One region of the Microbacterium hydrocarbonoxydans genome, then DNA from elsewhere that is predicted to be linked to it. Evidence: predicted binding sites of a transcription regulator. Region 1 holds the regulator's gene; each other region holds the start of a gene.

Region 1 (9,845 bases):
GGATGCGCGTAGAACGACTCGCCCTCGACGACCACGTGCAGTCGAGAGGCGTCGTCGTGCGCCGAACCGTCGGTGGGGATCTCGATGATCGCCCGGCGGTGAGGGTCCTGCGTCAGGTCTTCCCTGACGGCGAACAGGCGGCCCTGCTGCAACCGCAGGCCGCCGTGGGCGGGGCCCGCGGGGGTCAGCGGGGCCGGTGTGCCGCCCCGCGGCATCCGATGCACGCGCTGATCTGAAGCGGCCACGAAGTAGAGAGTGCCGTCGTCGTCGGCTGTCCATGCCCCGCCGCCGTACTCGTGCACCCGCGAGCGAGCGCTCCAGGGGGCGGGAAGGATGTCGGCCCCGGTCGAGCTGCGCACGGTCAGGCGCCCGCCCTCGGAGGGGACGGATTCGCCCCACCAGATCTCCTCGCCGACGAATAGGGCGCCGTCGATCCGTGGTGCGGCGGTGGCGACAGTGGCGGGGGAGAAGGGAGAGGGCCAGGTACCGAACGGCGACGACATGCTCCGAGCCTATGGTGCCGACCGACGGCCCGCATCGGGCGGAGTGCGGACGACGGTGCCGCGCATGACGAAGGCTCCTCCTGTGCAGGAGGAGCCTTCGCGGGAGTCAGACGGCGCGCAGCACGGCCACGATCTTGCCGAGGATGACGGCTTCGTCACCCAGGATCGGCTCGAACGCGGAGTTGCGCGGCAGCAGCCACGTGTGGCCGTCACGGCGACGCAGCACCTTGACCGTGGCCTCGCCGTCGAGCATGGCCGCGACGATCTCGCCGTTCTCCGCGCTGTTCTGCGACCGGACGACGACCCAGTCGCCGTCGCAGATCGCCGCGTCGATCATCGACTCGCCCGAGACGTTGAGCATGAAGAGGTCGCCCTTGCCGACGAGCTGCCGGGGAAGGGGGAAGATCTCCTCGACCTGCTGATCGGCGGTGATCGGAACCCCGGCGGCGATACGCCCGACCAGGGGGACGAGTGCGGCGTCGCCGACAGGCGTCGCGACATCGGCGGGGTTCTCGCCGCTCGTACCGGGCAGGTCGATGAGCACCTCCATGGCACGCGTCTTGCCCGGATCGCGCCGCAGGTAGCCGCTGAGCTCGAGCTGACCGAGCTGATGGGTGACGCTCGACAGCGACTTCAGGCCGACGGCGTCGCCGATCTCGCGCATGCTGGGCGGGTAGCCGTGCCGGCTGATCGAGGTCTGGATGACCTCGAGGATCGCCATCTGCTTGGGACTCAGGCTCTTCCGGCGACGCGTTCGCGGGACGTCGGACTCGGGTGCGGAGTTCTCGCTCATGGTGCTCCTCAGGTATGCGATCCGGCGTCTCAGTTCGAATGTCGGAGGTCCGTGGTGGGGTATCCGTATCGAAACCGTATCCGAGAATCGCGCTGATGTGGAAGATCTGTTCGAGCGTGTCGGCCGAATATCGGATGTGTTTTTCGAAGAACGCTTGACAGATGTTCGAATTCGAAGATACCTTCGGAACGTAGCTTCGCATCAAAGGCTCCCGGCCGAGACGCGGATGCGAACGCTACGCCAACTTCACCGTTTCGGCGGGAGATGCAGAGGAGCCACGACATGAGCACCATCACCTTCAGCACCGCAGCAGTAGTTCTTCCGGTTCGCCCGGCGACGCGGCTCAAGCTGACGGCGCGTGGCCGCCGTGTCGTCCTCGCGATCGCGGCAGTGCCGCTCGCCGTGGGGATCGGCTTCGCCGCTCTCAGCGGCGGCAGCGCGATGGCATCGGGAGAGCAGGTGGCCACCGCGTCGTTCGCCACCGTGACGGTGATGCCGGGCGACACCCTGTGGTCGATCGCCGAGAGCATCGCACCGGCTGCCGATCCGCGCGAGGTCATCGGCGACATCACCCGCTTGAACGTCCTGCACGGCGGCGAGCTGCAGATCGGTCAGGAACTGGCCATCCCCGCGCAGTACTCCGAGTGAGGCCCCGCGCAGTCCTTCTGCGTCATGACGAGAGTCGAGTGGTCTGACGCGGCCTACCATGGGAAGGGTGACTGCATCACTGTCTGACCTCCCGCTTCGCGACGACCTTCGAGGCCTCACGCCGTATGGCGCTCCTCAGGCTCCGCTTCCGATCGCCCTGAACGTCAACGAGAACACGCATCCCGTGCCGGATGCCGTGGCGAGCGACATCCTCGACGACATCGCGGTCGCATTGCGGGATGTGAATCGGTACCCCGACCGTGAGTTCACAACGCTGCGCGAGGGATTCGCGGAGTATCTCGGACATGGACTCCAGCCCGAACAGATCTGGGCGGGCAACGGATCGAACGAGGTGCTCCAGCACATCCTCCAGGCGTTCGGGGGACCGGGGCGCACGGCGTTCAGCTTCGCACCGACGTACTCGATGTACCCGCTCATCGCCCAGGGCACGGGCGCGCGCTGGATCGCAGGCGCCCGCCAGCCCGACTACACGATCACGCCCGATGAGGCGGCCGCGCAGGTCGAGGAGCTCGACCCCGACGTCATCCTGCTGTGTTCCCCGAACAACCCCACGGGCACCCCGCTCGGTCTCGACGTGGTCGAGGCCGTCTACGAGGCGTCGCGCGGCATCGTGATCGTCGATGAGGCGTACCAGGAGTTCGCGCCGCACGAGGCGCCGTCGGCGCTGACTCTGCTCGACGGGCGACCGCGCCTCGCGGTGTCGCGCACGATGAGCAAGGCCTTCGCGTTCGCGGGAGCACGAGTGGGCTATCTTGCCGCCGACCCCGCGTTCATCGACGCTCTCCGCCTCGTGCGTCTGCCGTACCACCTGAGCGCCCTGACACAGGCGGCAGCGATCGCCGCTCTGCGCAACTCCGAGGTCATGCTGGGCATGGTCGAGGAGATCGTGGAACAGCGCGATCGCATCTCCGCCACCCTCGAGGCGCTGGGGTACACGCCCCACGAATCGTGGTCGAACTTCGTCCTGTTCGGCGGCGTCGCCGAACCGCAGCGGGTCTGGCAGCAGCTCTACGACCGAGGCGTCCTCATCCGCGATGTCGGAATCCCTGGACACCTGCGCGTCACCGCCGGCACCGAGGCGGAGACCACCGCGTTCCTCGACGCCCTCGCCTCGATAGGATCGGCTTCATGAGCAGCCCCGTCCAGACCCCGCGCACCGCCTCGCGTGTGCGCAGCACGTCGGAGTCCACCGTCGAGCTCGAACTGAACCTCGACGGCACCGGTGCGAGCCGCATCGACACGTCGGTGCCGTTCTTCGACCACATGCTCACGGCCTTCGCGAAGCACTCGCTCACCGACCTCACGGTGCGCGCCTCCGGTGACACGCAGATCGATGCGCACCACACGGTCGAGGACGTCTCGATCGTGCTCGGACAGGCCATCCTCGAGGCGCTCGGCGACAAGTCGGGCATCTCCCGCTACGGCGATGCGCTGGTGCCTCTCGACGAGGCGCTCGCGCAGGCGGTCGTCGACATCTCGGGGCGTCCCTACCTCGTGCACACCGGGGAGCCCGCAGGATTCGAGCACCACCTGATCGGCGGCCACTTCACGGGATCGCTGGTGCGTCACTCGTTCGAGGCCATCAGCTTCAACGCCGCGCTCACCGTGCACGTCCGGGTCCTCGGCGGCCGCGATCCGCACCACATCGCGGAGGCGGAGTACAAGGCGTTCGCCCGCGCGTTCCGTCAGGCCAAGGCTCTGGATCCGTCTGTGGACGGCATCCCCTCGACCAAGGGCGCACTGTGAGCAGCGCGCCTCGTGTCGCCGTCTTCGACTATGAATCCGGCAACGTCCACTCGGCGGTCAAGGCGCTCGTCGCGGCGGGTGCGGATGCGGTGCTCACCCGCGACCGCAAGGAGGCGCTCGAAGCCGACGGCCTCGTCGTGCCAGGCGTCGGCGCATTCCAGGCCGTCCGTGATGCGCTCTTCGCGCACGGCGGTGACGAGATCATCGATCGACGCCTCGCCGGAGGTCGCCCCGTGCTCGGGATCTGCGTCGGCATGCAGGTGCTCTTCGCGCACGGCGTCGAGCGCGGTCACGACACCGAGGGCCTGGCCGAGTGGCCGGGAGCCGTCACCGAGCTCAACGCTCCCGTGCTTCCGCACATGGGATGGAACACGGTCGAGCCGGGCTCCGACTCGGTGCTCTTCCGGGGTATCGAGAACGAGCGCTTCTACTTCGTGCACTCCTACGCCGCGCAGTCGTGGGAACTCGATGTGATCCCGCCGTTCCCGCAGCCGGTGCTCACCTGGTCGACGTACGGGGACCCGTTCCTCGCCGCTGTCGAGAACGGACCGCTGTCGGCCACCCAGTTCCACCCCGAGAAGTCCGGGGATGCGGGCATCCAGCTCCTCCGCAACTGGGTCGACAGTCTCCGCGGCTGACAGCGCGCGCTGACGGGCGTCGCACGCCCCCGACCGGTCCGCGCTGTCAGAACCCGCGAGCGACCGCGGCGGCAGCAGACAACCACGCCTGCTGCGTCGGCGCCGCGAGACCCCGAAGGCGCAGGTGACCGTCGACCATCTCACGGTCGAACGGGATGCTGACGACCTCACGAGCCAGCGGCTGGTAGCCCGCCACGACCTCAGCGACATCCGCGGACGACGCCTTCGGATCGGCCTGACTGACGACGACGACCGAATCGCGGGCCAGGCGGGCTGACCGCTCGTCGCGATCCTCCAGCGCCTCGAGAAGCAGTGCTCCTGCTTCGGCGTGGTCGTCGCGGGTCGTCGTGGCGACGACGATCTGGTCGGCGAGATCGATCATCCGCAGCCACATCGGGTCGGACTCGTCATTGCCGGAGTCGATGATGATCAGGCGGTAGAACTTCGCTGCCACCGCATGGATCGAGTCGACGTCCGAGGGGCTCAGCCGGTTCTCATGCGCCAGGCGGATGGGTTTCGAACGCAGGACGTCGTACTTCTCCTGCGGCTGGTGGTGCACGAAGTGCGCGAGATCGGCCGACTGGCCCTGCGCGCCGAGGAGGCGCTGCGTCTGGGGCAGGAGCTCGAGCAGGGTGCGGTCGTGGGCGCCAGCCTCGGTGCGCCAGCCGAGCGTCCCTCGGGTCTGGTTGTTGTCCCACGCGAGCACGCCGGCGCCGCCGTACTGGGCGAAGACCGCCGACAGCAGCACGGTGGCCGGGGTCTTCCCCGCGCCGCCCTTGCCGTTCACGACCGCCACGGTCCGGGGGCCGGGCCAGTGGCGACTCACCTCGTGCTCGTCATCGCGCATGGCGCGTTCGCGAGCGTTCGGGCCGATCGAGAAGCCGACCTTGTTGAGGAAACCGCGTCCGCCGCGACGGGCGGGCTCCTCGCGGCGCTCCTCCTGCAGGAACGAGCGTCGTTCGATGCCCTGCTCCCGCTGCTCGCGGCGCGAAGGCGGCGCGACCGGCGACGGAGCGAGGGGCTGCGCCGGTGACATGGATGGCGTGGCCGGGGTCGACGGCAGCGCCGGAGCCGGTGACAGAGACGGCGCGGCGGGCACGGACGGGCTCGTGGGGACGCCCGTGATCGGCACCGGAGGCGCCGCAGGGGCTGCGGGGGTCTGCTGCGCAGGCGCGACCGGCGGCGCCGGCCACGACGGAGCTGTCGGAACGCTCGGAGTGGCGGGGGAGACCGGAGATGCAGGCGCAGCGGCATCGCGCCGGACCGCGGTCGGGGCGGTCTGAGCGGTCGGCGTGGTCTGCGGGGTCGGGACGGCGGGCGCGGACGAGGTCGGGGTCGCGGCCGGTGTTACCGGTGCGGCCGCCGGTGCCGCAGTGGGAGCCGGTGCAGCAGCAGTCGCCGGTGCAGCAGCGGGAGTCGAAACGGCAGCCGCCGCAGCGGCGGCCTCCGCCCGCGTGGCGGGTGCTGCCGTCGCCGGAGTGGCCGCGGTGCTCGCCGCTCTCGGTGCCCTGGGCACCGTCATCTCGGGCACGGAGTCGTCGATGTCTGCGGACGCGGCGGCATCCGCCGGGCGCGGAGGCCGTGCCAGAGGAGCGGCATCCTCAGGGTTCAGCGGGACGTGAGCCACGATGTCCGGGTTCTCCGGCGGCATCGGGTTCCCGCGTCGCAGGGGTCCGCCTCCTCGCGGTTCCGCATCGCGCACCATGCAATATCTCCTCACCGACCGAACAGGGGTGTCATCGAGGCTACCGCCTGATGCCTGATGTTCTCTGCGGTCATCATTTTGGAGCGGGCGGATGCGCGGGCTAGTGTCGATTCTCGTGCCGACGAATCGGCCCTCCCATCTCACCTGAGGACGTCATGAACGACTTCGCGCAGTCTCCTTCGCTCACCCTGCTTCCCGCTGTCGACGTCGCCGGGGGCAAGGCGGTCCGGCTCACCCAGGGCGAGGCCGGCACCGAGACCAGCTACGGCGACCCGCTGGATGCCGCAGGGGAGTGGGTGGCGCAGGGCGCGAAGTGGATCCACCTCGTCGACCTCGACGCCGCGTTCGGTCGTGGCAGCAACGCACCGATCCTCCGCAAGGTCATCAAGCAGTTCAAGAACGTCAACGTCGAGCTCTCCGGCGGCATCCGTGACGACGCGACGCTCGAGGCCGCACTCGAGAGCGGTGCGAGCCGCATCAACCTCGGCACCGCGGCGCTGGAGAACCCGGAGTGGGCGGCCGACGTGATCGGTCGCTTCGGTGAGGCGATCGCCGTCGGACTCGACGTCCGCGGCACGACGCTCGCCGCACGGGGCTGGACGAAGGAGGGCGGCGATCTCTGGGAGGTCCTCGAGCGTCTCGAGGATGCCGGGTGCAGCCGCTACGTCGTCACCGATGTCACCAAGGACGGGACCCTCAAGGGCCCGAACCTCGAGCTCCTCCGTGAGGTCACCGCCCGCACCCCGAAGCCCGTCGTCGCCTCCGGCGGCATCTCCAACCTCGACGACATCGCGGCCCTCCGCGAGCTGGTGCCGCTCGGTGTCGAAGGTGCCATCGTCGGCAAGGCGCTCTATGCCGGCGCGTTCACGCTGGCCGAGGCTCTGGATGTCGCGGGAGACTGACGACACCGGCGCCCACGGGTCGCACGACCACGGTGTCCCGCGCAACGACGGCGACTCTGCCGGCGTGCCGTGGGAGGGCCGCAGCTTCGAGTCGAACCCGCACGCGGGTGACGACGGATCGGCCGACCCCGCTCTGCTCGATGCGCTGCTGAGGTTCCGCGCGGGCGATGGTTCGCAGGCCGAGGTGGTCGACGCGTTCCGCAGTGCCAGGGTGCTCATCCCGCTCATCGCGGAGAAGGGCGAGGAGGGCGTGGCGCCCAGCGGGCTCACCGTCGACAAGACGCAGGAGCTCTCCATCGTCACGGTCGCGGCCCCGGACGGGCGCCGTGTGCAGCCGGTCTTCTCCTCCGTCGAGGCGATGCAGCGGTGGGATGCCACGGCGCGGCCGATTCCCGTCGAGGCGACGCGCGTGGCGCTCGCGGCATCGGCCGAGGACACCGACCTCATCGTGCTCGATCCGACCTCCGACACCGAGTTCGTCATCCGTCGCCCCGCCGTGTGGGCGATCGCTCAGGGGCATCGGTGGGAGCCGAGCTTCCTCTCGCCCGAGGTCTTCCACGCGCTGCAGGAGAGCGTCGCCCATGAACTGGCCGTCATCGATGTCTCGGTCGCGGCGGGGGATCCGGACGCACGCCTGCGCGGACCCGAGCTGGTCGTCGTCCTCGAGCTCGTGGATGGACTGGAGCGAGAGGTTCTCGATGCGGTCCTCGCCCGACTCGCTCAGCGCTGGGCTGCCGATGACCGCATCGCGGTCCTCGCGGACTCGCTCACCGTGAAGCTCCGCCGCTCGCTCTGAGTGCTCGTCGCATCGTAGGGTGACCGCATGCGCCGAACAGCCGTCGTGACCATGGCCTTGACGCTCATGATCGGCCTGGCCGGCTGTGATACGTACTGTCCGGCGATCGGATGGGTCAACAGTCTGAGAGTCGACACCAGCGCGATCGATGGAGTCACCGACCTGCAGTTCTGCATCGATGAGGAATGCTCGCCGCGTGCACACGAGACGCAGCCGACGGGCTCTGTCGCGACGATGTTCTCGGCGCATCAGGACGGCGACGACTGGACGCTGAACCTCGACATGACCGCACCCGAATCCGTCGTCATCCGAGTGTTCGCCGCCGACGGCGCACTCCTGAGGGAGTCCGAGCACAGGATCGACTGGACGCCTCCGACCGGCCAGTGCGGAGGGGCGACGACGGCCCCGCCGATCGTTCTCGTGGGCTAGTTGACCGGCCCTGTCCACTTCTCGCCCGGGCCCTTGCCGATGGGGTCGGGGATGGTCGAGGCCTCGCGGAAAGCGAGCTGCAGAGACCGCAGGCCATCGCGCAGGGAGCGCGCGTGCATGTCGCTGATCTCCGGAGCGCCCGCGGTGATGAGTCCTGCGAGCGTGTTGATCAGCTTGCGGGCCTCGTCGAGGTCGAGCTGGGCGGCGGCATCCGGGTCGTCGGCGAGGCCGAGTTTGACCGCGGCGGCGCTCATCAGGTGCACGGCGGCGGTGGTGATGACCTCCACGGCCGGCACGTCCGCGATGTCCCGTGTGGCGGAGGAGGCCGCCTCCTCCTGCCGGGCCCAGCGCTCTTCGCGCTCGCGTGCGGCCTCGTCCGATGCCTGGTTCGTCACTTCGCCTTGCCTTCTGTTAGACTGTGTCGGGCTCCGGAGCGTCATGCTCCGGCACGAAAGAGGATTCACTTCCCACCCGCGCTTGCCGTTCCAGGCTACCGGGTCTTGCACTCCACCGGCTTCGTCGTCAGACGGATCCGGCAGACAGGGTGCGGAGCCGGCGTCTGAATGCCGGTGGGTGGGGACGATTCTGATTTCGCCCGGGATGCTGACAGCGTTCCGGTGGCCGAATCCCATCGTCTAAGGAGTTCCGCATCAGCGATCCCCGCACCAATGAGCGCATCCGCGTCCCCGAGGTCCGCCTCGTCGGTCCCGCGGGTGAGCAGATCGGCGTCGTCCGCATCGAGGCGGCGCTGCGCCTTGCGCAGGAAGCCGACCTCGACCTCGTCGAGGTCGCACCCAACTCGAAGCCGCCCGTAGTCAAGATCATGGACTACGGCAAGTTCAAGTACGAAGCCGCCCAGAAGGAGAAGGAAGCTCGCCGCAACCAGGCGAACACCATCCTCAAGGAGGTCCGCTTCCGCCTGAAGATCGAAGCGCACGACTACACGACGAAGCTCAAGCGCGCCGAGGGCTTCCTCAAGGCCGGCGACAAGGTGAAGGCCATGATCCTCTTCCGAGGCCGCGAGCAGTCGCGTCCGGAGCAGGGCGTCCGTCTGCTGCGCAAGTTCGCCGAGGATGTCGCGGAGCTCGGAACCGTCGAGTCGAACCCGACCATCGACGGTCGCAACATGGTCATGATCGTGGCTCCGCTCAAGAGCAAGTCCGAGGCCAAGCAGGAGCAGAACGCCGTCCGCGACGCCCAGCGCGCAGCGAACAAGCAGGCTGCCCGCGAGGCCAAGAGCGACACGGACGCTCCTGCCGCAGCCGCGGCGGAGTGACTCCGCCCCAGAACTCCCGCACCGCGGGTTGACACCGTCGCCTGAGAAGGCGCCATACGAAGGAAGAGAAGATGCCGAAGCAGAAGACCCACTCGGGTGCTAAGAAGCGCTTCAAGATCACCGGCAGCGGCAAGCTGAAGAAGCAGCAGGCCGGAATGCGCCACAACCTCGAGCACAAGTCGAGCCGTCGCACCCGTCGCCTCAACCAGGACCAGGTTCTGTCGAAGGCAGACTTCAAGGTCGCCAAGAAGCTTCTCGGCCGCTGACGCGCCCGAACGCACGAATAGGAACACAGGAAAATGGCAAGAGTCAAGCGGGCGGTAAACGCCCACAAGAAGCGTCGCGTCATCCTCGAGCGCGCCTCCGGCTACCGCGGTCAGCGTTCGCG
Region 2 (9,845 bases), 790 kb from region 1:
CCAGCACAGGCGGACTTTCTAGGAAGGATGAAGTGGCAGGTCTCTCGGCGGGCGGACGCAGGCCGACGATCGCGCACATGCAAGAGTGCCATGAACCGACGACATTCGTATCCCCCTGCGGGTGGACCTTCGCTCACAGCGAACCTTTTCGGGCGCGGGCCAGCGGTTTGTGTACCGTGGCAAAGAACTCGCGACGAGGCCCGGCGGCGTGACGCGACGAGCGGATGCGCGTCAGAAGAGCGGATGCTCCGGCACGTACTCCCTGGCCCCGGCGCCGGCATCGGCGGGGAGGTCGTCGATCGTCGCAGGGTCCCACCGCGGATTGCGGTCCTTGTCGATCAGCTGCGCCCTGATCCCCTCGACGAGGTCGGGATGCTGCGTCACGAACCACATCACCCGCCGGTACTCGCCCTCGAGGGCGGCACGGAGGCCGGGCAGAGCCCGCGCCTCGCGCACGGCATCCAGCGTCACCGCGAGCGCCGTCGGCGCCAGGCCTTCGAGCAGATCGGCGGTCGCGTCGGCGTCCGCCGCCCCATGCGCCCGGAGGCGCGCCACGATCTCGGCGACCGAGTCGGCCGAGAAGGCCTCGTCGATCCACTCCCGGGACGCGGGAAGCGCCGACGGCTCGGGCGTCTCGTCGAACAGCAGCACGATCTCCGACGGACCGGTGGGATCGGCGCGGTAGGCGAGCGCCTCCCGCAGTGCGTCGAGTCGCTCGGAGGGGACGATGTGATCCGCGAAGCCGAGGAACACGGCATCGGCTGCGTTCATCGTCGACCCGGTCAGGCCGAAGTACTCCCCGAACCGGCCCGGAGCGCGGCCGAGCAGCCAGGTGCCTCCGACGTCAGGGGTGAAGCCGATGCGCGTCTCGGGCATCGCGAGCTTCGAGCGCTCGGTGACGATGCGGATGGCGGCGTGCCCGGAGAGGCCGACGCCTCCACCCATGGTGATGCCGTCGGCGATCGTGACGAGCGGCTTCGGATACTCCGCGATCATCGCGTTCAGCGCGTACTCGGCGCGGAAGAACTCCGCCGTCTCGTCCGCGCGTCCCGCCACGATCTGGGCGTGCAGGCCTCGGACGTCACCGCCGGCGCACATGCCGCGCTCCCCTTCGCCGTCGATGAGCACGATCTGCACATCGGTGTCGTCGCGCCATGATTCCAGCGCCTCCGCGATCGACCGGACCATCCCGACATCGAGAGCGTTGATCGCCTCCGGACGGTTGAGAGTGAGTCGACCGAGAGCGCCTTCGGTGCGGATGAGGACCCGTGGGGCGGCGTTGAGTTCGGTCACGCGTGCCAGGCTACCCCGTCGACTGACCCTTGCATCCGAGTGCGTTTGTACGGTAAATGCACGATCCGGCGGCTTTTCCGGCAGGATAGACAGAACTGCCCACTGCAACGAGAGGTCGCAGATGCCCGACGGACAGGTGCTCGAATTCACGCGCGTCACGAAGCGCTTCAACGACGTGACGGCGGTGTCCGACTTCTCCGCGCGCGTCGAACCCGGTGTCGTGACCGCTTTCCTCGGCCCGAACGGCGCCGGCAAGACGACCACGCTGCGCATCCTGCTCGGCCAGGTGCGTGCCACCAGCGGCACCGCGACCATCGGCGGCATCGCTTTCCCTGAGCTGCGCCATCCGCTGCGCACGATCGGCTCGGTGCTCGAGGAGACGGTCTACCGCCCGCGGCGCTCGGCCGCGCGTCAGCTGACGATCGCAGCCAAAGCCAACGGCATCCCTCTGTCCCGCGTCGACGAGGTGCTCTCCCTTGTCGGCCTCGAGCACGAGAGCGAGGGCCGCATCGGCAGCTTCTCTCTCGGCATGCGGCAGCGGCTGAGCGTCGCGCACGCCCTGCTCGGCGACCCCGGCGCGCTCGTGTTCGACGAGCCGGCGAACGGCCTCGATCCCGAGGGCATCCGGTGGATGCGTCTGCTGATGCGCCGACTCGCGGACGAAGGACGCACCGTCCTCGTCTCCTCGCATGTGCTGAGCGAGATCGAGCAGGTCGCCGATCATGTGCTCGTGCTGTCCAAGGGCCATCTGGTTCTCTCCAGCGACATCGAGAAGCTCGCCGATCCGTCGACCGGGGCGGTCGTCGTCGACGCCGCCGATCGCGCAGCGCTCACTGCCGCGCTGTCGGCCGCAGGGCTCGAGGTCGAGGTGCTGCGCTCCGGACTCACCGTGCGCGGAAGCGATGCCGGCACGGTCGGCGCGATCGCGGCATCTGCGGGCATTGCGCTCAGTACCCTGGTGCAGCGTGGACCCACGCTGGAAGACGTCTTCATCGACCTCATGCGCGGCGGGCGGTTCTCCCCCGGCGCCCTGACCTCGGCGGCGCCGACCGTGGCTCCCGAGGCCCTGGCCGCGCCCGTGTCGGCGGGTGTCGGTGCGAGTGTCGCCGAAGCGGAGGCCGCCTCGGATGCCGAAGCGGGCGACGAGGAGGCCGTCTCGGATGCGGACGCGGAGGCCGCCTCGGATGCGGACGCGGAGGCCGTCTCGGATGCGGACGCGGAGGCCGCCTCGGATGCGGACGCGGAGGCCGCCTCGGATGCCGACGCCGAGGCCGTCTCGGACGCCGCCGAGGTGCAGGCGGATGCCGACGCCGACGCTGCCGACGCCGCAGCAGACGTCGAGTACGCCGCGGCCGAGCTCGGATATGCGGCAGACGCCTCGGACGCGAACGACGCCGAGGACGCGGCGGACGTCGTCTCCGAGGCGGCGGACACGCACGTCGAGGACGGTCAGATCGAGGCCGGCGAGGCCTCGGATCCCGCTCCCACCTCGGCCCCCGCACCGACCCCGTCGTTCGACGACATCCTCTTCGGCGCACCCGCAGCGGCAGCGGCCGACGAGGCGGCGGCCGTCGACGAGACGCCGACCGAGGAGGCAGCCCCCGAGGATGCTTCGACCGAGGATGCGTCCGGGGTCGAGTTCTTCGCCGAGCTGCAGGACGCCGACGAGTCATCCCCAGAGTCGGACGTCGACGCCGGCGACGCGGAGACCACGAGCGAAGGCGATCCGGACGACCCTCGTTCTGCTGCCGTCAGCTCGATGCTCGCGGCCGCCGCACGGGCCTACTACGAGGACGAGCCGCGCGACTACCCGCTCGGCGAGAACACCGCCGCCGAGGATGGCGATGCGGACGCCGCGCACTGGTCCGTCGCGAGCACCGGAGTGATCGACCAGGTTCCCGGCGCTGCGGTCGACTCCGCCGATGCCCCGGCCATCGAGCACGGTGAGGGCGAGCACCACGAGCACCACGAGAGTGAGCACCACGAGCACCACGAGGGCGAGCACCACGAGCACCACGAGGGCGAGCACCACCACTCCTGACCGCTCGTCGGACTCTCGATGAGAACGCCCTCCGCGCCATACGGCGGCGGAGGGCGTTCTTCGTCAGGAGCCCGCGGTGGCGGGCGTCACGCCGGGCGCGGTCGGATCACCGGGCGGCGGCTCCCCTTCGACGCGGGGGTGGGCGCCGTGGCGACGATCTCCTCGACGTCGGCGGGCTCATCCGAGACGTCGAGGCGGAGGGCCTGGGTCAGTGCGAGTCCGTGGCGCGTGGTGAGGATCAGACGGCGGTACTGGTCGTCGCCGGCGAGATCGATGACCACGCTGGGCCGACGCCTGCGGATCAGCACGAAGTCGACGCTTCCCGCGGCCTTCCAGGTTCCGGCGGCGAGCACGCCCGGAATGTGCGTCCCGGGGTTCGGCACTCCACGGAGCCAGGTCCATGCGTCGTCGATCAGCTGGACCTTGGTGATGGTGTCCCTGGCGAGACGCAGGTTGTCGCGGTGGAAGCTCGCTGCGCGCTCGATCGGCGAGAGCACGATCTCGAGTTGCGTCTGGTCCAGCAGCAACGTCACCATGCGTCCAGTCTGCCAGCGGCGCTCTCCGAGTTGTCTGTGTCTTGCTCACAGGAAGGCAACGATCCGTTGTCGGGTCCCACTGTTCCGCTCCTCTTCCATACTGATGTTCCGCTCGACATTCGAACAAATATACTAAACTCGGAGCATGCCTTCCACCACCCATGACGACCTCGATGAACGCATCGAGCTGCTCGATTCATGGGTCGAGACCCGTCGGCAGATCGCCTGTCTCGAGGCGGAGGCGTCGAGCCTTCTCGCACGCCGCATGCGCCTCGGCAGAGCCGACGGCGACGAGCACTCGCACCATCGAGACTCCATCTATCGATCGATGATCGCCGAGTACTCCGCGGCTGGCCGGATAGCCCAGGGGAGCATCGAGTACGCGTTCACCGACGCTGCGTTCCTCGAGAAAGGGCACCCGCATGTGCAACAGGCGTTCCGCGCCGGGATCGTCTCGGCGGCCCACGTGCGCGAGATCGTGCGGGCGGCAGGGGTCGTCCACGAGGCTGTCAACAACGGCAGAGCGGATGCCGACGCGCTGCAGCGCTACGACGTCGTCGCCGTGACGGTCGCCGAGAAGGAGACCCCGGCCCGCACGAAGGCGCTTCTCACAGGTGCGGCCGCGGTGCTCGCGGGTTCCACGACCACGGCGCGCCACGCGCGAGCGGCCTCCGAACGCACCGTCAGCGTGCGTCCCGTCGGTGATGGGCTCGCCGTTCTGACGGCCGTGCTTCCCGACTACCTCGCCGCAGCGGTCATCGATCGGCTCACCCAGCTCGCGCGTGCCGTCATCGCGGCGCGCGCAGACCGTGAACCGGTGCTCGAGCCGATGGATGACGGCGACAGCCCCCTCTATCCCGACGACATCGCTCACGACTCGGCCTCCCGCGACGACCATGCGATCTTCGGAGACGGGACGTTCACGACCGATCCCACCACTGATCCCACGACAGGTCCCGCCGCGGGCCCCACTGTCGAGCAGGTCCCGGCCGACACTCGCACGATCGATCAGGTCAGGGCCGATCTGCTGATGGATCTGCTCCTGGCGGCGGAACCGAGTGCGGAGAACGGCTCAGGACTCGACAACATCCGCGGTCGGATCCACGTCACCGTCGCAGCGACGACTCTCAGCGGGTGCGACGACCGTCCGGCCGAACTCGACGGGCACGGGCCACTGCATCCAGACGTCGCCAGAGACCTCGCCGGGCGCATGCCCGGGTGGTCACGGCTGTTCCTCGATCCCACGGGCCTCGTCGTCGAGACCGACAGCTATTCGCCGACCGAGGCGATGCGCAGACACCTCCGCGCCCGAGACCAGCACTGCCGATTCCCCGGATGTCGGATGCCGGTGCACCGGTGTCAGATCGACCACACCTTCGACCACGCCAAAAGCGGCCGGACCGCGATCCACAATCTGGCTCACCTGTGCGCCGGACATCACGCGCTGAAGCATCCCGATATCGCAGACGCACACCGGTGGACGGCCATCCAGCTCCCAGACGGCGCGATCGACTGGACGAGTCCCCTCGGTCGGACCTATCGAGACGACGCCAAGCGACGGGTCATGTTCGTCTGAAGCAGCCAAGTTCTGCGAACCTGGTCGGTGCTTCGGCCTACTGAGCCACATCCTCAGCAGAAGGCGCGGCAGACGCCCCCGCAGAAGCGGCAGCACCGGGCGTGGCAGAAGCCGCAGCGCGCGCTGCAATGGGCAGAGCGGCTTCGATGCGCTGCAGCTCCTCCTCGCCATGCGCGGCGGTGAGGAACCAGGCCTCGAAGACGCTCGGCGGCAGGGCGACGCCCTGCTCCCGCATCGCGTGGAAGAACGCGGCATACCGGAACGACTCCTGATCCTGGGCCTCGGCGTACGTCCGCGGCGCCGTCGCGCGGAACGACGCGCTGAACAGGTTCCCCGCGTGCGCGACCGCGTGAGTCACACCGGCATCGGTGAGAGCCTCGTCGAGGGCGCGGGAAACACGGGCCGCGGCCGCGTCGACCGTGGCGTAGACCTCCGGCGTCGCGAGCCGCAGGGTCGCAAGACCTGCGGCGACCGAGAGCGGATTGCCCGACAGCGTCCCCGCCTGGTAGACGGGTCCCAACGGCGCGAGCAGATCCATGACGTCGGCCCGGCCGCCGAGCGCAGCCAGCGGCATCCCACCTCCGACGACCTTGCCGAAGGTGATGATGTCAGGCAGGTACTCCTCGCCCGCCTCGGCCTGGAGACCCCAGAAGCCGGCCGGATGCACGCGGAAGCCCGTGAGCACCTCGTCGAGGATGAGCAGTGCGCCATGAGCGTGGACGGTGTCGGCGAGCAGACGATTGAAGCCGGGCAGGGGCGGGACGACGCCCATGTTGGCCGCCGCGGCCTCGACGATGACGGCGGCGATGCGCTCACCGTGCTCCGCGAACACGGCAGCGAGAGCATCGGGGTCGTTGTAATCGATCACCAGCGTCTGAGCGGCGATGGGGGCAGGAACGCCGGCCGAGCCCGGAAGCGCCAGCGTTGCGACACCCGAACCCGCCGCGGCGAGCAGCCCGTCGGAGTGCCCGTGGTAGTGGCCCGAGAACTTCACCAGCAGATCGCGGCCTGTCGCGCCGCGCGCGAGGCGGATCGCCGTCATCGTGGCCTCGGTCCCGGTCGACACCAGGCGCACGCGCTCCACGGGCCGCGCCTCGCCGACGCGCACGCGGTCGGCGATCAGGGCCGCGAGCTCGACCTCTCCCTCGGTGGGGGCACCGAACGACAGGCCTCTGGTCGCGGCCTCCTGCACCGCGGCGACGACCTCAGGCTGCGCATGACCGAGCAGCGCAGGACCCCAGGACGCGACGAGGTCGACGTACTCGTTCCCGGCCGCGTCCGTCACCGTCGCACCCGACGCGGACGCGAGGAAACGCGGCGTCCCGCCGACCGAGCCGTATGCGCGCACCGGCGAGTTCACACCGCCGGGGATCACCTCGCGGGCAGCGGAGAACAGGTCGTCATTGCGGTCGGTCACAGCACACTCCTCAACGATGCGCGGAGCTCTCCCGGCATCCCCTCCAGGCTATCCCGCACACCTGAGCACAGGACTCAGATGCCGGGTGCTCTCCGGGCACTCGACCGAGACGAGGTCAGCCGCGCAGCCAGCGTGCGGCTTCGGTCGCCCAGTAGGTGAGGACGACGTCCGCGCCCGCGCGCCGGATCGACAGCAGCGATTCGAGGACCGAGGCACGGCGATCGATCCAGCCGTTGGCAGCGGCGGCCTCGATCATCGCGTACTCGCCGGACACCTGGTAGGCCCACACCGGAATGCTGACGGTATCCCTGACCTCGCGCAGCACGTCGAGGAAGGCCATCGCCGGCTTGACCATGACGATGTCCGCGCCCTCCTCCTCGTCGACGACCGCCTCGCGTACGCCCTCGCGGCGGTTGCCGGGGTCGAGCTGGTACGTGCGGCGATCGCCCGTGAGCTGGGAGTCGACGGCCTCGCGGAACGGGCCGTAGAACGCGCTCGCGTACTTGGCCGCATACGCGAGGAGCAGCGTGTCGGTGAAGCCTTCGGCATCGAGCGCCCGGCGGATCACGGCGACCTGGCCGTCCATCATCCCCGAGAGGCCGAGCAGCTGCGATCCCGCGCGCGCCTGGGCGAGCGCCATCGAGGCGTAGCGCTCCAGGGTGGCGTCGTTGTCGACCGAGCCGTCCGCCGCGAGCACTCCGCAGTGACCGTGGTCGGTGAACTCGTCGAGGCAGAGGTCGGTCTGCACCACGAGGGCATCGCCCACCTCGGCGGCAAGAGCCTCGGTGGCGACGTTGAGGATGCCTTCGGGGTCATCCGCACCCGAGCCCCGGGCGTCACGGACCGCAGGGACGCCGAACAGCATGACGCCGCCGACTCCGGCCTCGGCCGCCTCGGTCGCTGCCGCACGCAGCGAATCCAGCGAGTGCTGCGCGACCCCCGGCATCGACCCGATGGGCAGCGACTCAGTCAGGCCCTCGCGCACGAACATCGGGAGCACCAGCTGCCGCGGCTCCAGCGACGTCTCTCGCACCAGGCCTCGAACCGCCGGAGACTGGCGCAGTCGACGCAGTCTCACCTCGGGGAAGCTCATGGCGCCAGCTCATCCGCCGCGTGCGGAAGGGTGAAGCTCGAGACCGCATCGATCAGCGCGTCGACCGTCTGACGGTCGGCGACGACCGTGATCGGCAGTCCGGCCCTGTCGGCATCCTTCGCCGTGCGGGGTCCGATGGCTGCGAGCAGCGTCTCATCCGGGATCCGCGGGAACTGCTCACGCACCTGCTCGGCGACCGAGCCGCTGGTGATCAGGATCGCGTTGATGCGGCCGTTCTCGACATCGCGTTTGATGCGCTCGGTGACCGGGACGCCGACCGTGCGGTACGCCACCACGCTGTCGACGTCGTGCCCCGCCTCCTGCAGCAGGACGCTGAGCACGGGCTTCGCGATCTCGCTGCGCAGGGCGAGGATGCGCCGGGGTTCCGTCTCGAGGGCGATGAGCTGCTCGGCCATGCCGCCGGCCGAGTTGTCCTCGTCCGGGACCATCGCGACCTCGTAGCCCACGGCCTGCAGCGCGGCGGCTGTCGTCTCGCCGACGGCGGCGATCTTCGTGCGGCGCGGCACGACGGCGCGGTGGGCGAACATCACGTCCACGGTGGTCGCACTCGTGACGGTCAGCCAGTCGTACTCGCCGGCCGCGAGGCGTGCCAGCGCCTGGTCGAGGGCCGCCTGGTCGGTGGTCGCTGCGAAGTTGATCAGCGGCGCGACGACGGGCACCGCACCGCGCGAACGGAGGCTGGCGGCGACACCGTCGCCCCACGGGCCTCCGCGGGGTACGAGGATGCGCCAGCCGTCCAGCGGTCTGTCCTGCTTCGAATTGGTCATGATGAGGAATGCTCTCGGGAGACGAGGTCGGCCGCCCCTTGCTCGAGCAGCCGATGGGCGACAACCAACCCGAGCTCGCGTGCTGCGCGCATCGGGTATGCACCATCGGCAGCATCCGCTCCGTTGCCGCTGCCGTTCCGACGAATATACTCCCTGTTCAGGGGTTCGGTGACGTCGAGGCCGATCCGGCGGTCGCCGTCCGGTGCGTAGACGACCGCCCTGACGCGGATCTCGTCACCCTCCACCTGCGCGTGCGCGGCCATCGGCGCCTGACATCCGGCATCCAGTCCCTCGAGCACACCGCGCTCCACGGTGATGGCGAGGCGAGTGTCCGGGTCGTCGAGGGCTGCGAGTGCGCGGAGCAGCTCCTCCGGAGCATCCGTCGGCGTCTCCACGGCCAGCGACCCTTGCCCTGGTGCGGTCGGCCACTCTGCGAGCCCGAGCTCCTCACGGCGCAGGGGCGAATCCGTGCCGAGGCGCGACAGACCGGCGGCAGCGAGGATGACGGCATCCAGCTCCCCCGTGGCGACCCGCTGCAGCCGAGAATCGACGTTGCCGCGGATGTCGACCACCTCGGCGTGCGGGGCACGGCGCCTGACCTGCGCGATGCGGCGAGGAGAGCCGGTTCCCACCGTGCTGCCCGTTCGCAGCTGGTGCAGGGGCGTGCCTCCCCGCGTGATGACGACATCGCGGGCGTCCTCGCGAACCGGAGTCGCGGCGATCACGAGCCCGTCGGGGATCGCGGTCGGCAGGTCCTTGAGGGAATGCACGAGGAAGTCGCATTCGCCGGCCAGCAGCGCCTCGCGGAGGCGCGTGGCGAAGATCCCCTGACCGCCGATCTCCGACAGCGAGGCGCGATTCGTATCGCCCTCGCTGGTGATCGGGACCAGCTCGACCGCACGCCCCGAGACCTTCTCGAGCGCCGCGGCGACGTGACCGGACTGGGCCTGCGCCAGCGCGCTGCGGCGGGTGCCCAGTCGGATCGGGGTGGACCGGTTGATCGGAGTGCTCATGGTCGACCTACTGCAGCACGTCCGCGATCTCGTCGAACCGGAGGCGGCGTCCCGTGTAGAACGGGACCTCCTCCTTCACGTAGAGACG
Region 3 (9,845 bases), 880 kb from region 1:
CGGAGCCCCTGAGGGGTCGTCGGCGAGCAGGTGGAAGGGAGCCGCGTGGGTGACGGTCACCGTGACGACGTCTCCAGGGCGCGGCACCGCCGAACCGGGGGTGACCTCGAAGTGCACGAGGCGGTTGTCCTCGCCGCGGCCGGTGAGGCGGTGCGTCTCCGCATCCTTCTTGCCCTCACCCGTCGATACGAGCACCTCGACTTCGCGGCCGACCTGCTTCTGGTTCTCTTCGAGCGAGATCCGCTCCTGCAGGGCGAGAAGGCGGTTGTAGCGTTCCTGCACGACCGCCTTGGGCACCTGGTCTTCCATCGTCGCCGCCGGCGTGCCCTCGCGGATCGAGTACTGGAAGGTGAACGCGCTCGAGAAGCGCGCCTGCTCGACGACTCTCATCGTGTCTTCGAAGTCCTCGTCGGTCTCACCGGGGAAGCCGACGATGATGTCCGTGGTGATCGCCGCGTGCGGGATCCGCTCGCGAACCCGATCGAGGATCCCGAGGAAGCGTTCGCTGCGGTACGAGCGGCGCATCGCCTTGAGGATCCGGTCGCTCCCCGACTGCAGAGGCATGTGGAGCTGCGGCATGACGGCCGGCGTCTCGGCCATCGCATCGATGACGTCGTCGGTGAAGGCGGCAGGGTGCGGGCTCGTGAAGCGGATGCGCTCGAGTCCGTCGATCTCGCCCGCGGCACGGAGCAGCTTGCCGAACGCCTGCCGGTCGCCGAACTCGACGCCGTACGAGTTCACGTTCTGCCCGAGGAGCGTGACCTCGATCGCCCCGTCATCGACGAGCAGCCGGATCTCGTTCAGGATGTCGCCAGGACGACGGTCCTTCTCCTTGCCTCGCAGGCTCGGGACGATGCAGAAGGTGCAGGTGTTGTTGCAGCCGACCGAGATCGACACCCAGCCGCTGTGCGCGGAATCCCGCTTGGTCGGGAGCGTGGACGGGAAGACCTCGAGCGACTCGAGGATCTCCAACTCCGCGTCACCGTTGTGACGTGCCCGCTCGAGAAGCCCCGGGAGCGAGCCCATGTTGTGAGTCCCGAAGACGACGTCGACCCACGGTGCCTTGTCGAGAACGGCCTGCTTGTCCATCTGCGCCAGACAGCCGCCGACGGCGATCTGCATGCCGTCCTTTCGCCGCTTCACCGCAGCGAGCTGGCCCAGGGTTCCGTAAAGCTTCCCCGCCGCGTTGTCGCGCACGGCGCAGGTGTTGATGATCACGACATCGGGCTCGTCGCCGACGGCGGCGCGCACATACCCGGCGCTCTCGAGCGACCCCGACAGGCGCTCCGAATCGTGGACGTTCATCTGGCACCCGAAGGTGCGCACCTCGTACGAACGCTGCCGTCCGTCGAGGTCGAATGCTGCCGACGACGAGCTGATGATCGTCGGCTCACTGCGAGGGATAGTCATGATCTCCCTATTCTACGAGCGCTTCGATGCACCGTGAGCGAGGAACGACCGAGTGCCGACGCTCTGGACGCCCGGGGGAACAGTCAGTCGGACTCGACGAAACGGACGCCCGACGTCGGACGGCCGGACGTCACCTCGGACAGAGCCGCCTTCGCTGCCGTCATCGCGACGGAGCCGTTGTATCCCCGCCTGGCCAGCTGTCCCATCAGGCGACGCAACGCGGTGTCACCGTCGAGTCGCGCCATGCTGCGTGCCTTTGTCCGTGCGTACTCCAGCGCACGATCGGCGTCGTCGTCCGGGAGCTCATCGAGAGCGGCATCGATCACGTCGCGGGGAATGCCGCGCTGTGCGAGGGCCCTCGACAGAGCGACCCTTCCCTGGCCTTTGCGCTCGACACCGGAGGTCACCAGCTGCCCGGCCAGTATCGCGTCGTCGAGGTAGCCGCGCCGGCAGAAGTCGTCGATCACCTCGTCGATGACCGCCGGATCGAGCCTGCTCGACTCACGCTCGTACCCCCTGAGCACCAGACGCGCCTCGGAGAGAGACAGCGACCTCGACCTCAGCTTGCGAACGAGGAGCTCCTCCGCCCCTTCACGCAACTGCTGCGGATCGATGGGAGATGCGTCGCCGGCCGGCGAGCCACCGGCGCTCTGCGGCTGCAGAGCACGGAGGCGCGGCACTGTTCGCGCGCCACCGCGCGCCGGATGACGATCGCTCGGACCCTGTGTCTCCAGAGAGGCGATCGGGCGTGACCGCCCTGCCTTCTCTTGTGCGATGGTTCCGTCACGGCTGTCAGTCCACGTCGAACGCCAGGACGCCTCAGCACCGGCGGCAGTCGCAGCTGGATCGTCAGCCCCTCGGTCGAGCTCACCCTCCACGGGAGACGGACCTGCCGTTTTCCGCCCGAACAGCGGGATGACGGGGGCGATCTGTTCGGAATCGCCCCCGCCGTCACTCACTGTGCGCTCCTGCCACGAATGATCCCGGAGCGATCATGATCACGCGGGGCGACGCTCGGCGAGCTCGTCGGCCGGTGCGTCGACGGCTCCGCCGATGCCGAGCTTCTGCTTGATCTGCGACTCGATCGCCAGCGCGATGTCAGGGTTCTTCAGAAGGAACGTGCGAGCGTTCTCCTTACCCTGCCCGAGCTGGTCGCCGTCGTAGGTGTACCAGGAACCGGACTTCTTCACGATGCCGTGCTCGACGCCGAAGTCGATCAGGCTGCCCTCACGGGAGATGCCGACGCCGTAGAGGATGTCGAACTCCGCCTGCTTGAACGGCGGTGCCATCTTGTTCTTGACGACCTTGACCCTGGTGCGGTTACCGACGGCGTCGGTGCCGTCCTTGAGAGTCTCGATGCGGCGGATGTCCATCCGGACGGACGCGTAGAACTTCAGCGCCTTTCCACCTGCGGTCGTCTCGGGCGAGCCGAAGAAGACGCCGATCTTCTCGCGCAGCTGGTTGATGAAGATCATCGTGGTGTTCGTCTGGTTGAGTCCACCCGTCAGCTTTCGCAGAGCCTGCGACATCAGTCGAGCCTGCAGACCGACGTGGGAGTCTCCCATCTCGCCCTCGATCTCTGCGCGCGGCACGAGGGCGGCGACGGAGTCGATGACGATCAGGTCGATGGCGCCGGATCGGACCAGCATGTCGGCGATCTCGAGAGCCTGCTCACCGGTGTCCGGCTGCGACACGAGAAGCGCGTCGATGTCGACGCCCAGCTTGGCTGCGTAGTCGGGATCGAGCGCATGCTCGGCGTCGATGAAGGCGGCGATACCGCCGGCGCGCTGAGCGTTCGCGATCGCGTGCAGCGTCAGCGTCGTCTTACCCGAGGACTCAGGTCCGTAGATCTCGACGATTCTTCCACGCGGGAGGCCTCCGACGCCGAGCGCGACGTCGAGGGCGATGGAGCCCGTCGGGATGACGGCCACAGGGGCGCGCTCATCACTGCCCAGTCGCATGACCGAGCCCTTTCCGAACTGGCGATCGATCTGGGCGAGGGCGGTCTCGAGGGACTTCTCGCGGTCAGCGGGTGATGGCATGACGTGCTCCTAATGCTCGCGTGGTGCCGCCTGTAGGCTGTCGCGGTCCTCCCGGCTGGGCGGAACTCTCCGACAAGGCGTATGGCTCTTGGCTTGCTTTCACCGTACGAGGCACCTCCGACATTGCGTCGCCAGCACCACGAAACGGGGAGAACGAACCCTCCGAACCACTTGTGCAGAACACTACGCCGGTTTCGAACAGATCTTCGACGACACGCCGACCACAGCGTGTCGGGGATCCGAAGACGATGGACGCAGAGGCGCGTCAGCGGCGGCGCGGCTCCAGACGACCTGCACCATGGCGGCGCTCGATCGGCACGTCGGTCTCGACGCAGAGCGCGAGCCAGATGTCACGAGGAGGCACGCCGGCATCCAGCGCCTCATCTGCTGTGCGCCCCCCGAGCTGCGTCAGGACGAGGTCGCTGACGAGCGAAGAAGCACGTCCGCCGAACTCATCGTCGACGGCACGGAGGAACTCACTGCGACGCATGATCGATCAGGCCGAGCAGACGCTCAGTGGAGCGAGAGCTCGGGTTCGATCGAGGCGACGAGATCGTCGGGAACGACATCAGGGAACACCTGGATGCCTTCGAGGACCGAGATGCGGTCTCCGACCTCGCGCATGATGGTCGAGATCGGGACGTCGAGTGCGTCGGCGACCGATGCGAGAATCTCGCTCGATGCCTCCTTCTGGCCCCGTTCCACCTCACTGAGGTAGCCGAGAGCGACAGACGCCTTGCTTGCAACCTGCCGGAGCGTACGCCCCTTCTGCAGGCGGAAGTCCCTCAGCACATCGCCGATTTCCTGTCGTACAAGAATCATCGGAACCTCCTCCCAGATCGCCTTCTCGAGGTCTCCCTCGATGAGACCGCCAGTCTAGTCTTACCGACCTTCACAAAATCTACCTTCGCACGCTGTGCAATCGGTGTGAGCACATCGGAGATAACGGATCATGCGCGTCGTCTATTCCCGAGCGAGTCTGCTCAGCAGCGCGAGCGCCGCATCCACCGCCTGCGAGCGGACGGCGGCTCGATCGCCTGCGAAGACGAAGGCCTCGGTCCGGGACGCGATCGGCGTCACGACTGCGATGTGCACCGTGCCGACAGGCTGGCCGTCCGGCGAGTCCGGCCCCGCGATCCCGGTGGTCGAGACGCCGACGTCGGCATCCCGTCCGTCGACCCGCACCGCCCGGCGGACTCCGACGGCCATCTGGCGTGCCACCTCGGCTCGGACAGGGCCCTGCGTCGACAGCAGGTGCTCGTCGACTCCGAGCAGAGTGTGCTTCACCGGCGTCGCGTATGCGACGACGGCCCCGAGCAGCACCGACGACGCACCCGGGACGGAGACCAGCTCCGCGGCGACGGCGCCGCCCGTGAGCGACTCCGCCACGCCCAGGGTCCAGCCCCGTGCATCGAGCGCGGACAGCGCGTCGGCCGCCGTCGTCACCGTGCGTGCCTTGCGCCTCTGACCTGGGCGACGATGTAGTCGATCCCGCTCGCGACGGTGAGGATGAGCACCACGATCATCAGGACGACGGTCACGAGGACCCATGCCTCCACCCCGATGAGCACGTACAGCGGAAGCAGCGCCCACGACAGGGCGACGCCCTGGACCGCAGTCTTGATCTTGCCCATCCATGCGGCAGCGACCACGTGCTCTTTCGCCACCATCAGGCGGTGCACCGTGATGCCCCACTCCCGGATCAGGATCACGACGACGATCCACCACTGCAGCTCGCCGAGCACCGCGAGACCGATGAAGCCCGCACCCGTGAGCAGCTTGTCGGCGATCGGATCCCAGAGCTTGCCGAAGTCGCTGACGATGTCGTAGCGCCGGGCGAGGTACCCGTCGACCCAGTCCGTGGAGATCGCGACGATGAAGAGGATCGCTGCGATCCAGCGCACCGCGATGTCCGCCAGACCAAAGGTGCCGCCGAGCAGGAGCAGGACGAAGAAGACGACCGCCAGCGGGATGCGGGCGATGGTGATCGCGTTCGGAAGCTGCCGTGGAATAGCCATCACTCGCGCCCCGTCAGTCCCCAGGCGTCTTCATCGCCCTCCGATTCCGATTCGACCACGGGAAGGCCCTGATACTGGGCCTCGACCGGGTCGTGGGGAGCGCCTGAGGCCATCGCCGAGGACGCGGCGGGTGCCGAGGACGGCGCTGCGGGCACATCCTCGCCGCGCAGCTTCGCCATGACCTGCGGGAGCTGCTCGGCCGTCGCGAGCACGTCTCTCGCCTTGGATCCCTCGGAGGGACCGACGATCTCGCGCGACTCCAGCAGGTCCATCAGGCGTCCTGCCTTCGCAAAGCCGACGCGCAGCTTGCGCTGGAGCATCGAGGTCGAGCCGAATTGCGACGAGACGATCAGCTCGGCGGCCGCCAGCAGCAGCTCGAGATCGTCTCCGATGTCCTCGTCGACCTCCTTCTTCTTCGTCGGCTCCAGGGCTTCCTGCACGTCGGCACGGTAGTCGGGACGGGCCTGACGGGTGACGTGCTTGACGACGGCGTCGATCTCCTTCTCGTCCACCCAGGCACCCTGAAGGCGGAAGGGCTTCGAGGAGCCCATCGGCGAGAAGAGCGCGTCACCCTGACCGATCAGCTTGTCCGCGCCCGGGCTGTCGAGGATGACCCGGCTGTCCGTGACGCTGGTCACCGCGAACGCCAGGCGGGACGGGACGTTCGCCTTGATCAGACCCGTCACCACGTCGACGCTCGGACGCTGCGTGGCGAGCACGAGGTGGATCCCCGACGCTCGGGCCAGCTGCGTGATGCGGACGATCGAGTCCTCGACGTCACGCGGTGCGACCATCATCAGGTCGGCGAGCTCGTCGACCACCACGAGAAGGTACGGATAGGGCTTGAGGACACGCTCGCTGCCCACGGGCAGATCGATCTCATTGGCCCTGACCGCTCTGTTGAAGTCATCGATGTGACGGAAGCCGAACGACGCGAGGTCGTCGTACCGCATGTCCATCTCCTTCACGACCCACTGCAGCGCCTCGGCGGCCTTCTTCGGGTTCGTGATGATGGGGGTGATCAGGTGCGGCACACCCGCGTAGCTCGTCAGCTCGACACGCTTCGGGTCGATCAGCACCATCCGCACGTCGGAGGGACGCGCGCGCATCAGCAGGCTCGTGATCATCGAGTTCACGAAGCTCGACTTACCCGACCCGGTGGAGCCGGCGACGAGCAGGTGAGGCATCTTCGCAAGGTTCGCGATGACGATGTTGCCGCCGACGTCCTTGCCGACACCGATGGTCATGGGGTGCGTGCTCTTGTGCGCCGCGGGTGAGCGCAGCACGTCGCCGAGGGCGACCATCTCCTTGTCGGCGTTGGGGATCTCGATGCCGATCGCGCTCTTGCCGGGGATCGGCGAGAGGATGCGGACATCATTGGATGCGACGGCATAGGCGAAGTTGTTGCTGAGCTGCAGGATCTTCTCGACCTTGACCCCGTGCCCGACCTCGACCTCGTACTGAGTCACCGTCGGACCCCGCGAGAAGCCGGTGACCTTGGCGTCCACCTTGAACTGCGTCAGGACGCTGGTGATCTGCTCGATCACCTTGTCGGTGGCCTCGGACCTCGCGACCGGAGGCGGCCCCTCGACCAGCAGCCCTGGCGAGGGCAGCACGTACGGAGCGACAGGGGCCTGCGGGCCCTTCTCCCCCGGGCCGGCGGTTCCGAAGCCGTCGAGCCCCGGCAGCTCCGGCATCTCTCCCGTGTCGGACTCGTCGTCGAGCAGCGCCGTGGACTGCTGCCCGGCCAGCGACTCCGTCACGGCGCGCACGTCGGAGAGCACCTCGGTCGCGGCGTCGTAGGGATCTTCCACCACGACCGCCTGGTCGTAGGCAGGGGTGGGCTCCGAGGTCGTCAGCAGGGCGGTGATGTCGTCGGAGCCGAGGGTCCCCTCGTCCGGGTCCTCCTCGCGTCCGGTCTTGTTGCGGCGCCACCAGGGCAGCACGTCGGGGTCGTCCGACTTGTCCGCCTCGTCGATCGCCGCGGCGTCCTTCGCCGGCTTCTCGACGCGTTCGGCGTCGAACATCCACGCGTACAGGTCGCCCAGACGCTGACCGATGCGGTTCGGCGGGGTCTTGGTGAGGATGAGGATGCTGAGGCCAGCGAGGAGTGCCAGCACGATGTAGGCGCCCACCGGCGTCAGATAGGACAGCGGCTCGCCGACCATCCAGCCGAACAGGCCGCCGGCGTCGCTCAACGCGAGCATCCCCTGCCGCGGTTGCGCGCGGACGAGGACCCCTGCGGAATCGACGTGACCGGCCGCGATGTGGCAGAACCCGGCGAGGGTGAGCACGAAGAGACCGAAGCCGATGCCGATGCGTCCGTTGTCATGGACCGATGAGGGGTGGCGGAACAGCCATCCGGCGAGCAGGAGCAGCAGTACCGGCATCACGAAGGCGACGCGTCCGACGAGCGCGCCGACGGAATAGGCGCTGATGTTGGTCGCCACCTCGTTGCCGATGAAGAACCACTCGTTCACGGCGCCCGCGACCGCGAGGAGGACCAGGAGGAACGGGAACCCGTCACGCCTGTCATCTTTCTCGAGCGTCTCGGGACCGAACGCGCGGAAGAGCCCACCGACCCCGTGCGCGAGGCCGCCCCATGCGCGAACGGCGACCGGCGGCTTGTCGAGCTCGTCGATGTACTTCTTCGGCGCAGCCTGAGCCTTCGGAGCTGCCTGCCTCTTGGGGCGAGGCGTGGCGCTCTCGGATGCGCGCGCTGACTTCGTGGAACTCCTGGCCATGTTCTCACGTTACGACGGGAGGGCGACATTGCCCGTAATGACGCGGCTTTCCGGCGTCTTCCGCACGAAGCGGGCTCACGCCAGGCGGTGCACCATGGTCTCCCGTGCGGCTCCCTGCTCGGACCCCACGAAGCCCTCCGACCGGTACAGCGCGCGGGCGAAATTGTCCTTCTCGACGCTCAGACTGAGTCGCGAGTGGCCGTGGGCGCGCGCGAGCGCCACCAGATCGCGCAGCAGGGCTCGCCCGACGCCGTGCGCCCGCCAGATCGGCTGGACGCCGATGATGAGCTCCGGCACCGCAGTGCCGACGAAGCCGAAGCCGGGGTCGTCCTGCGAGAGCATCCGGTACCACGCGGCGCCGATGGCCTGTCCCTCCTGATCGACGGCCACCACGCCCGCGTCCGCAGGACGCATCCAGCCGCTGATGTATCTGCGATGCTCGGGCGCGGTCAGGATCTCGTGGCGCGCCCGTGCTGCGCCCGAGCGCCAGTTCGCGGCCTCGACGACCATGTCGGCGAGGAAGCTCCCGTCCGCCTGCACGGCGGGTCGGATCGAGAAGGCATCCGGCATGGACAGAGACTACGACCAGCCGGTTACATCAGGATGACGGCGGACTGTGAATCCGTGCCGCCACCGGCGGCGACTACGCCTCGATGACGAGCGGCACGATCATCGGGCGACGACGCAGCTTCTGGTTCACCCAGCGCCCGATGGTGCGGCGGACGACCTGCGACAGCGAGTGCGTGTCGCGGACGCCGTTTCCGGACGCCTCCTTCAGCGCGGCGACGATCTTGGGGGCCACATCATCGAACACCGAGTCGTCCTCCGCGATCCCTCGGGCGTGGATCTCCGGGCCGGAGATGATCCGGCCGGTCGCGGCGTCCACGACGACGATGACCGAGACGAAACCCTCCTCCGCCAGAATGCGACGGTCCTTGAGGTCGGCATCCGTGATGGCGCCGACCGTGGAGCCGTCGACGTAGACGAAGCCCAGGTCGAGCTGACCGGCCACGCGCGCCTCGCCGTCCTTCAGGTCGATGACGGTGCCGTTGGAGGCGATGATCGTCCGCTCGGCGGCGATCCCGGTGTCCTGCGCGAGCTTGGCATTCGCGATCAGGTGACGGTACTCGCCGTGCACCGGCAGCACATTCTTGGGGCGGAGGATGTTGTAGCAGTAGATCAGCTCGCCCGCGGCGGCGTGCCCGGAGACGTGCACCTTCGCGTTCGCCTTGTGCACGACGTTCGCGCCGAGCTTGGTCAGACCGTCGATGACGCGGTAGACCGCGTTCTCGTTGCCGGGGATGAGGCTCGACGCGAGGATCACGGTGTCACCGGGGCCGGGCTCGATCGCGTGGTCGAGGTTCGCCATGCGGCTCAGCACCGCCATCGGCTCGCCCTGGGACCCGGTGGACATGTAGACGATCTTGTCGTCGGGAAGGTCGCGCGCCTTCTTGTAGTCGATCAGCAGTCCGCTCGGCACCTTGAGGTATCCGAGGTCCTCCGCGATGGTCATGTTGCGCAGCATGCTGCGGCCGAGGAGCGCGACCCGACGCCCGTGGGCGTGCGCGGCATCCAGAACCTGCTGCACGCGGTGCACGTGGCTGGAGAAGCTCGCGACGATCACCCGACGA

What was found. The regulator LexA, encoded in region 1, represses DNA repair genes until DNA is damaged. The targets are predictions, from matches to a motif close to TCGAACANNTGTTCGA.
Region 2: BLW44_RS03280 (HNH endonuclease signature motif containing protein) is a predicted target of LexA. The motif match lies at 3,990-4,005, and genes of this name have one in related genera.
Region 3: recA (recombinase RecA) is a predicted target of LexA. The motif match lies at 3,647-3,662, and genes of this name have one in related genera.

The regions. Positions count from the first base shown of each region.
Region 1 covers NZ_FNSQ01000005.1:1,406,910-1,416,754, forward strand. The annotation lists gene BLW44_RS07110 (S9 family peptidase) at 1-503, opposite strand, end outside; gene lexA (transcriptional repressor LexA) at 610-1,296, opposite strand; gene BLW44_RS07120 (LysM peptidoglycan-binding domain-containing protein) at 1,579-1,944, shown strand; gene BLW44_RS07125 (histidinol-phosphate transaminase) at 2,003-3,097, shown strand; gene hisB (imidazoleglycerol-phosphate dehydratase HisB) at 3,094-3,711, shown strand; gene hisH (imidazole glycerol phosphate synthase subunit HisH) at 3,708-4,349, shown strand; gene BLW44_RS07140 (MinD/ParA family ATP-binding protein) at 4,396-5,385, opposite strand; gene BLW44_RS07145 (hypothetical protein) at 5,384-5,632, shown strand; gene BLW44_RS07150 (hypothetical protein) at 5,642-5,971, shown strand; gene priA (bifunctional 1-(5-phosphoribosyl)-5-((5-phosphoribosylamino)methylideneamino)imidazole-4-carboxamide isomerase/phosphoribosylanthranilate isomerase PriA) at 6,210-6,956, shown strand; gene BLW44_RS07160 (SseB family protein) at 6,940-7,752, shown strand; gene BLW44_RS07165 (hypothetical protein) at 7,780-8,181, shown strand; gene BLW44_RS07170 (DUF1844 domain-containing protein) at 8,178-8,576, opposite strand; gene infC (translation initiation factor IF-3) at 8,807-9,457, shown strand; gene rpmI (50S ribosomal protein L35) at 9,529-9,723, shown strand; gene rplT (50S ribosomal protein L20) at 9,757-9,845, shown strand, end outside.
Region 2 covers NZ_FNSQ01000005.1:614,087-623,931, reverse strand. The annotation lists gene BLW44_RS03300 (ABC transporter ATP-binding protein) at 1-7, opposite strand, end outside; gene BLW44_RS03295 (enoyl-CoA hydratase/isomerase family protein) at 232-1,293, opposite strand; gene BLW44_RS18165 (ATP-binding cassette domain-containing protein) at 1,415-3,334, shown strand; gene BLW44_RS03285 (hypothetical protein) at 3,421-3,870, opposite strand; gene BLW44_RS03280 (HNH endonuclease signature motif containing protein) at 4,016-5,446, shown strand; gene hemL (glutamate-1-semialdehyde 2,1-aminomutase) at 5,484-6,863, opposite strand; gene hemB (porphobilinogen synthase) at 6,979-7,956, opposite strand; gene BLW44_RS03265 (uroporphyrinogen-III synthase) at 7,953-8,744, opposite strand; gene hemC (hydroxymethylbilane synthase) at 8,741-9,757, opposite strand; gene hemQ (hydrogen peroxide-dependent heme synthase) at 9,765-9,845, opposite strand, start outside.
Region 3 covers NZ_FNSQ01000005.1:2,283,409-2,293,253, forward strand. The annotation lists gene miaB (tRNA (N6-isopentenyl adenosine(37)-C2)-methylthiotransferase MiaB) at 1-1,410, opposite strand, end outside; gene BLW44_RS11370 (regulatory protein RecX) at 1,494-2,090, opposite strand; gene recA (recombinase RecA) at 2,409-3,452, opposite strand; gene BLW44_RS11380 (DUF3046 domain-containing protein) at 3,718-3,942, opposite strand; gene BLW44_RS11385 (helix-turn-helix domain-containing protein) at 3,966-4,274, opposite strand; gene BLW44_RS11390 (CinA family protein) at 4,416-4,898, opposite strand; gene pgsA (CDP-diacylglycerol--glycerol-3-phosphate 3-phosphatidyltransferase) at 4,895-5,470, opposite strand; gene BLW44_RS11400 (FtsK/SpoIIIE family DNA translocase) at 5,470-8,214, opposite strand; gene BLW44_RS11405 (GNAT family N-acetyltransferase) at 8,290-8,784, opposite strand; gene BLW44_RS11410 (ribonuclease J) at 8,858-9,845, opposite strand, start outside.